DNA from 4 places in the Thalassospira sp. MIT1004 genome. Region 1 is predicted to be linked to each of the others. Evidence: predicted binding sites of a transcription regulator. Region 1 holds the regulator's gene; each other region holds the start of a gene.

The links. The regulator PhoB, encoded in region 1, activates phosphate uptake and scavenging genes when phosphate is short. The targets are predictions, from matches to a motif close to TNTCATAAAACTGTCA.
Region 2: the regulator PhoB is predicted to act here: its motif matches at 1,076-1,091, upstream of phnD (phosphate/phosphite/phosphonate ABC transporter substrate-binding protein).
Region 3: the regulator PhoB is predicted to act here: its motif matches at 1,457-1,472, upstream of ugpB (sn-glycerol-3-phosphate ABC transporter substrate-binding protein UgpB).
Region 4: the regulator PhoB is predicted to act here: its motif matches at 878-893, upstream of BC440_RS02515 (inorganic phosphate transporter).

Annotation. Positions count from the first base shown of each region.
Region 1 is NZ_MCAO01000011.1:349,178-351,384, reverse strand. Features, by position in the region: gene pstB (phosphate ABC transporter ATP-binding protein PstB) at 1-90, shown strand, start outside; gene phoU (phosphate signaling complex protein PhoU) at 112-834, shown strand; gene phoB (phosphate regulon transcriptional regulator PhoB) at 852-1,547, shown strand; gene BC440_RS06385 (cation:proton antiporter) at 1,610-2,207, opposite strand, start outside.
Region 2 is NZ_MCAO01000002.1:82,125-84,331, forward strand. Features, by position in the region: gene fumC (class II fumarate hydratase) at 1-36, opposite strand, end outside; gene BC440_RS01110 (DeoR/GlpR family DNA-binding transcription regulator) at 188-1,000, opposite strand; gene phnD (phosphate/phosphite/phosphonate ABC transporter substrate-binding protein) at 1,235-2,203, shown strand.
Region 3 is NZ_MCAO01000022.1:327,495-329,701, forward strand. Features, by position in the region: gene ugpB (sn-glycerol-3-phosphate ABC transporter substrate-binding protein UgpB) at 59-1,357, opposite strand; gene BC440_RS10200 (ABC transporter permease) at 1,800-2,207, opposite strand, start outside.
Region 4 is NZ_MCAO01000004.1:92,988-95,194, reverse strand. Features, by position in the region: gene BC440_RS02520 (AsmA family protein) at 1-795, shown strand, start outside; gene BC440_RS02515 (inorganic phosphate transporter) at 966-2,207, shown strand, end outside.

The DNA of each region.
Region 1 (2,207 bases):
AAGCTGGTCGAAGTGGGCGAAACCGATCAGATTTTCACCAATCCCAAGGACGAGCGCACCAAGGGATACATTACGGGTCGCTTCGGTTAAGTCCGGGCAGGAGTATTTTCGATGGTCGATGAGAAACATCATATCGTCAGTTCGTTTGACGAAGAACTGACCCGTCTGAACAACATCATTTCGCAGATGGGCGGGCTTGCCGAAAGTCAGCTGATTTCCGCCATTCGTGCGATCGTTAAACGGGATTCTGAACTGGCCGAGAAGGTCATTCTTTCCGATCACCGTATCGATACGCTGGAACAGGAAGTGCAGGATTTTGCCGTACGTCTTCTGGCCCTGCGTCAGCCGATGGCAGATGACCTGCGACAGGTGGTGACCGCGCTTAAACTGTCCAACGATCTAGAACGTATCGGTGATCTGGCGAAAAATATCGCCAAGCGTGCGCAGGTTCTTAACCAGGTGCCGCCGATCCGCCCGGTTCAGGTGATCCCGAACATGGCCAAGCTGTGCCAGGAAATCATCAAGGACGTTCTGGATGCCTATATCGAAGGTGATGCGGAAAAGGCCCAGCGTGTCTGGGCGCGCGATCAGGAAGTTGACGATATGTACAATTCCCTGTTCCGTGAACTGCTGACCTATATGATGGAAGATCCGCGTAACATCACGGCATCGACCCATCTGCTGTTTATCGCCAAGAATATCGAACGTATTGGCGATCATGCGACCAACATTGCCGAAACGATCTATTACCGGATCAAGGGCGAAGACCTGCCGATGGATACTCGGCCAAAAAATGACGCGGCGAACTTTGCCGTCGTAGAACCGAATGAGTGACACTGGAGCATAGGAAGATGGACCCAACGGTTCTTATCGTCGAGGACGAAGCTGCAATCGTAACCATGTTGCGCTACAACCTCGAACGCGAGGGGATGCAGGTTGTCGAAGCCGGGGACGGTGACGAAGCGTTGAAAATTCTGGCCGAAACCCATGTCGATCTGGTCCTTCTGGACTGGATACTGCCGGTGATGTCAGGGATCGAGGTTTGCCGCCAGATCCGCCGGAAGCCTGAAAGCCGCGATTTGCCGGTGATCATGGTTACGGCGCGTGGCGAAGAAGGCGACCGCATCCGCGGCCTTGATACCGGGGCCGATGATTATGTAACCAAGCCGTTTGCGATTGGTGAATTGCTGGCCCGTATTCGCGCACTTCTGCGTCGATCCGGTCCGGCGCAACCACAAGGGCAGTTGATCTATTCCGATATCGAAATGGATCTGGCCGCCCATCGTGTCAGTCGTAACGGCAAGGCTATCCATCTTGGCCCAACCGAATTCCGTCTGCTGCGTTATTTCCTGGAACATCCGGGGCGGGTTTTCTCGCGCGAGCAGCTTCTGAATGCGGTTTGGGGGCCGAATATCTATGTCGAAACCCGCACGGTTGACGTTCACATTCGTCGTCTGCGCAAGGCATTGAATGACGTCAAGGGAACGCGCGATGTGATCCGCACGGTTCGTGCTGCTGGCTATGCACTGGATGTCGAAGCCGCTTGATTGCGGTTATTCTGGAAGACGAAACGAAAGACCCCCATTCTCGTGATGGGGGTCTTTGTGTTTCAGGTGCTTTTCCTGGATTTTGCCGGTTTGGCAGTTTTTTGTGCCTGGTCTTCGGTTTTTTGGCGCGCGGTGCGCGGGGCAAGTTCGTTCATCAGCAGCATATCGGCACGCCGGAACTTGGCTATTTCGATATCGATATCTTCCTGCGGGATATCGCAGGCCGCCAGAACGTGATCGGACAGGCGTAAACCGGTTTCAAGTACCTCGGGGATGGCCGCATCGGCACCACTGCGTGACAGCGGACCGATATGGGTGATGTCCTGGGCACGGGCAAAGATTTTCAGATGCGGATAATGCTGTCGCAGCAAGGCGACGGTCTTTTCGGTTGCGTGCGGGTTGCCCATGGCAACGGCGGCAATATGGGCCTGTTCGGTATGGGCGGCACGAAATGTTTCCGGTCGGGACCCATCGGCAAAATAAACAGGCAGACCTTCGGCTCGGCCACGCGAAACCTGTTGGGCATCGGATTCCAGAACGATAAACGGGATTTCCTTGGTGCGCAGCAGACGGGCCAGAACCCGGCCGACGCGCCCGCAACCAATCACCAGAACATGTTTCTGAATGCCGTCGGTTTCATCCGAGATCTCGCTTAGCTGA
Region 2 (2,207 bases), on a different contig from region 1:
GTCCTGTTCGGTGCGGGTGGTCACTGGATTGGTCACGATAGAAATCCTCCGTGTCAGAAAACATACTGACCGGGGCGGGAACCCGGCTGGCAATTATCTTTTGCCGTTCCCGAATATGGGCGCAAATGATCTTTCGCGCAAAGTCACTATGTTGAAAAAATGCAGTTTTATCGCCAGCGATAAAATATCAGCCGACGATTGCCCCCTGATCTGCGGAAACATTGTCCTGCCATGCGACAATCTGAAGGCCGATGCGATCAAGATGGGATAGCAGTTTTTCAGGCGGCAAACGATCGGTGATCACCCCGGTCAGGGCTTCGAGCGGTGCGATGTTTTCAAGGTAACGCTGATCGAACTTGGTGTGATCGACCATCAGCCAGGTTTCATCGGACCGTTCCATCATGGCGCGCTTGACCGCAACCGCGCGACGGTTAACGTCACTGAACCCCTGCCATGCAACACCCGATGCCCCGATAAAGGCCTTGTTGGCGTGGAAACGGCGCAGGAATTCGACGGTATCATTGCCGTAAACCGCATTTTCACGTGGATCGAACTGCCCCGGACACATGATGACATCATCAATCACCGCCTGTTCGCCCATGCCATGCACAACCGCGTAGCAATTGGTCAGAACCGTGCGCCGCAATGCGCCGGGATTCTGGGCCATATAGGGGGCAAGCTGACTGACGGTGGACCCGGCATCGATCATAATCACGTCACCCGGCCGGATCATGGTTCCGGCCATGATGCCGATCCGTTCGAACCCGGCAACCGCGGTCATCTGTCGCTGGGCCAGATCGGGTTGATGGCCCATTGGCTGTGCCGATGCGCCGCCAAATTCGCGCTTGATCAGGCCATTTTCGCTTAGCGCATCAAGATCACGACGAATTGTTTCAGTTGCCACATCGAATCGCTCCGCCAATGTGGCAACTCTCACATGCGGATGGATTTGCAGCTCCTGAAGAATGCGCTGCTGACGTTCTTTTTTTCCGATACGCAAAGACGCTCTCCCCGCTGAATACCTTTGATCGCACCCCATTCCGGCAAGGTTATCAGCAATCTTTGTAACCATTTGTTACAGTTTTGTGTTGCTTTTCCAACTTTTTGACCTTCTATAATGTTGATAAAAGCAACAATAAAACCAACAAAACCACATTAAAAATGGCGCTTTACCAGCGTTTACAGGGAAGAAAGGTTCGGTCACATGTTTTCACATGCGAAAAAAACAGACTTTTTGAAAGTTTCTACGGTGCTTGCCGCCATCGGCATGATGAGCTTTGGCAGCACCCAGGCATATGCGGCCGATGATTGCATCGCACGCGGCGATCTTGACCAGATGTATTGCGACATGGATGGCGATCTGGTCGCCGATGCACCGGCTGCCGATCAGCAGGTTGATCCCGACACCCTCGTATTTGCCTATACCCCGGTCGAAGACCCGGCGGTTTACGCCGATATCTGGGAGCCGTTCCTTGAACATCTTAAAAAAGTAACCGGCAAGGATGTTCACTTCTTTGCGGTTCAGTCGAATTCCGCCGAAGTAGAAGCCATGCGCAGCGGCCGTCTGCATGTTGCCGGTTTCTCGACCGGGCCGACCCCGTTTGCGGTTAACCTTGCCGGTGCGGTTCCGTTTGCCCTGATGGGTGGCGATGACGGTCGTTTTGGCTATACCTTGCAGCTTTATACCCGCGTTGACAGCGGCATCAATTCGCTTGCCGATCTTAAGGGCAAACGCGTCGCCCATACGTCTCCGACCTCGAACTCGGGCAACCTTGCACCGCGCGCCCTTCTGCCCGGTCAGGGCATCGTCCCGGAACAGGATTACGAAGTCGTCTATTCCGGTTCGCACGACCAGTCGATGCTGGGCGTTGTTGCCGGTGACTATGACGCAGCCCCGGTCGCATCCGAAGTGGTTGAACGTATGGCCCAGCGCGATCTGTACGATCCGGCTGACGTCAAAATCATCTACGAAAGCAAGCCTTTCCCGACCACTTCGTTCAACTATGCCTATAACCTGAAGCCGGAACTGATCGAAAAGATCAAGGAAGCCTTCTTTACCTTCGACATGAAGGGCACCGCCCTTGGCGAAGAGTTCAAAGGCGTGTCGAAATTCGTACCTGTCACCTATCAGAAAGACTGGGACGTTATTCGTGAAATCCAGGCTGCCAACGGTGTGAAATACACCCCGGACAACCTGAAGTAATCCC
Region 3 (2,207 bases), on a different contig from region 1:
GTCCAGGAATCGAAAAACAGGGCGGCCGGTAAAAGCCGCCCTGTCAGCGAGATAATGCTTAGTTCGAATAGGTATCGTGGAAGCGTTTCAGAAGCGCATTGCCTTCTTCCTCGATCGTAGCAAAAGCTTGATCGATGGTTGCTTCACCATTCATCATCTTGTCGACTTCGCGATAGATGACTTCACGGATCTGAACGTAGAAACCAAGGCGATAACCTTTGGTCCACTCTCCACCTTCTTCGGAAAGCTGCTGAATGCCGACTTCGGCGTCCGGGCTTTCGTTATAGTAGCCTTCTTTCTTGGCAAGTTCGTAGGCCGCGGTGGTGATCGGAACATAACCGGTTTCTTTGTGCCAGTAGAACTGGGTTTCCGGTTTGGTCAGGAACTCGAAGAATTTGGCAACGCCGGCATCTTCTTCTGCACTGTGGCCAGAGAATGCGAACAGCGAGGCACCACCGATGAAGGTCGATTTCGGCGCGTCACCAACGCCTTCCCAATATGGAAGGGTCGAAGTGCCAAATTCAAACTGTGCGGATTTTTTCAGACCACCGAACGAGCCGGAAGAACCGAGCCACATTGCGGCTTTCTGCTGCAGGAAGGCGTCCTGGTTGGCGCCCCATGCGCGGCCATAGTAACCGAAATAACCGGCATCTTTCCATTCTTTGACGTGCTTCCAGTGATCTTTCAGCGCGTCATTGTTGTATAGAAGTTCGACATCCGTGCTGTCATAACCATTGTTGGCGGTTGCCATCTGAAGGTTGTGACGCGACATGAAGTTTTCAAAGAAGATCCACGGGCTGTGTGACTCGGCAAGGCCTTCGAAACCGGCTTCTTTCAACTTCGGTGCGATCTCTTCGAATTCCTGCCAGGTTTTCGGCACGTCAACACCGGCTTTGGCCAGCGCATCTTTGTTGAAATAAAGCAGCGGGGTCGAGCTGTTGAACGGCATGCCAATCATCTTGCCATCGGAATCGGCATAGAAGTAGCGAACCCCCGGGATGTAATCATTGATGTCAAACTTGACACCATTTGATTCCATAAGGTCCTGAACCGGTTTAACAGCGCCTTTGGCGTTAATGATGGTTGCAGCACCGGCATCAAAGATCTGGATGATGTTCGGCTGGTTTTTCGCGCGGAAAGCAGCAATACCGGCGGTCATCGTGTCTTCGTAACCGCCCTTGTTCACAGCAACCAGTTGGTATTCGTCCTGGCTGGCGTTGAAGTCGGCAGTGATCTGATTGACGACATCGCCCAGTGCGCCGTCCATGGCATGCCACCAAGTGATCTCGGTCGCAGCATTCGCTGTGCCGCCCAGTGCGAACACAGCTGCTGCTGCCATCAGGGTTTTGCGAAACATGATCTTCTATCTCCCAAATAAAAACTCGTTCGCGCCAACCGCCTGTTGATCGGTCGACACAACGCATTCGTTTTCATTCGAGGGGGACGTTTCCTCAAGTGACAGTTTTCGGAAATTTACTTTTGATGCGCGAAATGACCTTAAAAACTGTCAGTTTTTGCTTTTTAGTGTGCATTCGACCCCTTCAAATGTTCATATGAACATCTCATAAATCGAACAGCTTGCAAAGGCTTTCAATCCTGATGAATGGCATAAATGTCTTTCACATGCGCACATTTAACATTTCCCCAGATTTTTCGGCACTTTCACAAATATTACAAAGTCATGCACTTGCAACAATGCATTGCAACAACTCCATTTGCATATGCAAAACGGGTACCCAAAGGATACCCGTTCAATGTTCATTTGCGAACATGGATCGCTGCATCTTGACGCTGTAATCTCAGGTGGAATTCCTGTCACGCTGAACAAAAACGGAAAGCAATGCCAAGCCGCCGGAAACCACCATAAGCAGCAGGGACAGCGCGTTCAGAACCGGTGTTGATCCCTGTTTGAGGCGGTCAAACATGGCAATGGTCAACGGCGCATCAGATCCGACTAGCATCAGTGTTGTGTTGAAATTTTCAAATGACATCAGGAATGCAACGATCCCCGCCCCGATCAATGCCGGTTTCAGGAATGGGATGGTAACCGTCCAAAGAGCTGCCTGTCGTGTTGCACCAAGATTAAGTGCGGCTTCTTCCAGGCTGATGTCAAATTTGCGAAGACGCGCAGAAATCACTAGCGTCGTTATCGTAGTGATAAAGGCAAATTGTCCGATAATCACCAGAAACAGCCCCGGTCGCAGGAA
Region 4 (2,207 bases), on a different contig from region 1:
GTGAAGCCGGATTTGAAGGCGACACTCGTGACCGGGCTTCTGACCATTCAGAAATTCACCGGCCTTCTGGGCGATGGGAATTTGTCGATTGATGGCACGTTTGATGCGCGCAATTCCGATACGCCGAAACTGGCGCTTAAAGGTAATCTTGACGGGGCGGATATCGAAAAGCTGACCCCGATCCGGGTTGCCAATGACACGGTGATCGGCGGGGCGGCGACGAAGTTTGATGTCACCGCATCGGGCAATACATCGCGCAAGCTGATCAGTGCGTTGAATGGTACGGCGAACCTTGTTCTGAATAATGTCCGGTTCAGCAATGCCGATAAACGGTCTGCTGATCCGAAGCTGAACATTCAGGCATTGTTGCAGCAGGGCCCGCAGGCGATGGTGGTTGAAGGGGTCGGTAACAACGATCTGGTTCAGACCCTTGAGGCCGACATTGCCATCACCAACGGGATTGCCAAAACCACCCGTGTCGAAGCGACATCGCGTGTGGGGACGGCGGATGCCGATGCGACCCTTGATCTGCCGAAATGGCAGATGGATACGCAGGCCGATTTCGATTTTTCCGAGAAAATCGAAGAATTACCGCCATTTAGCGTTTACGCCAAGGGCAATATCAGCAACCCGGCGATTACCGGGCGCATGGACAAGGTCGCGATCAAGGTTCTGGATAATATCCTTGATAAGGCACTGGGCGGGAGTGGTTCATCCGATAGCGGATCGGGAAGTTCGGGCAAGGATGCGGCCAAGGATGTTCTGAAAGGGCTTCTGAACCAGTTCGGTCGATAACTTTTCACAACTGTTCCAAACGTAAAACGGCCCTGCAGTGCGGGGCCGTTTTGCTATTGGCGGGATGCGGTCGGGACATGGCTGTCATAAAAAGGCAAAAAAACCTTAACAAACCGGGTTTGCTTCGACATGATCCGCGCGTCGATTCCCTTTTTAAGTAACGGTTGATCATGGTCGCAAAGAAAACCGCTCTGGATAAGGATCTCAAATGGCAGCGCCGCATGGATGCGGGTGCCGGAGAGACAGCCTCCCTGAGTGCGAAGCTCGGACTTGCGCTTGTCTTTCTTTTGGCGTGCAGCGCCTTTGTCGCCTTTCATATGGGCGGCCTGCCGCAAAGCGGATTCCTGATCGCCGCTGCGGTGATCGGCGGTTACATGGCACTGAATATCGGCGCCAATGACGTGGCCAACAATGTTGGTCCGGCGGTTGGTTCAAAGGCGCTGACCATGGTTGGCGCCCTTTTGATTGCAGCCGTGTTTGAAGCAGCCGGGGCGATTATCGCCGGTGGCGATGTTGTTGGCACGATCAAGAACGGTATTATCGACCCGACCCAGATGCCCGATGCACAGACCTTTGTCTGGGCGATGATGGCGGCCCTTCTGGCAGCCGCCCTTTGGCTTAACCTTGCCACATGGCTGGGCGCGCCGGTATCGACCACCCATTCCATCGTTGGCGGTGTGATGGGGGCGGGTATGGCAGCCGTCGGCATTGGCGCGGTCAATTGGCCGACTATGGGCACGATTGCCGCAAGCTGGGTGATTTCGCCGGTTCTGGGTGGCGTGATCGCAGCCGCGTTCCTTGCCTTTATCAAGTTCAAGATTCTGTATACCGAAAATTGCGTCGAAGCGGCCCGCAAATGGGTGCCGATTTTGGTCGGTGTGATGGTATCGGCCTTCACCATGTATCTGATGATGAAGGGGATCAAAAAGATCTGGGCTGCTGATACGTGGCAGGTCATTGTTATCGGTATCGCAGCCTTTTTCGTCACCCTGTTGCCGACCCGCAAGGCCGTGCTGCATGCGTCGCGTAACATGATCGGACGACGCAAGGAAATCGCATCGCTGTTTCGCATTCCGCTGGTCGTGTCCGCAGCCCTTCTGTCATTCGCGCATGGGTCAAATGATGTTGCGAATGCCATTGGACCGTTGGCCGCCATCGTTTCGGGTGTTGATAGCGGCGAGATCGTGACATCGGCCCCGATCCCGATCTGGGTGATGGTGATTGGCGCGATTGGTATTTCTGCAGGTCTGATCCTGTTCGGGCCGAAACTGATCAAGACGGTCGGATCGAAAATCACCAAGCTTGATCCGATCCGGGCCTATACCGTGGCGCTGTCGGCGGCATTGACGGTGATTGTGGCATCCGCGCTGGGGCTTCCGGTCAGTTCGACCCATATTGCGGTTGGTGCGGTG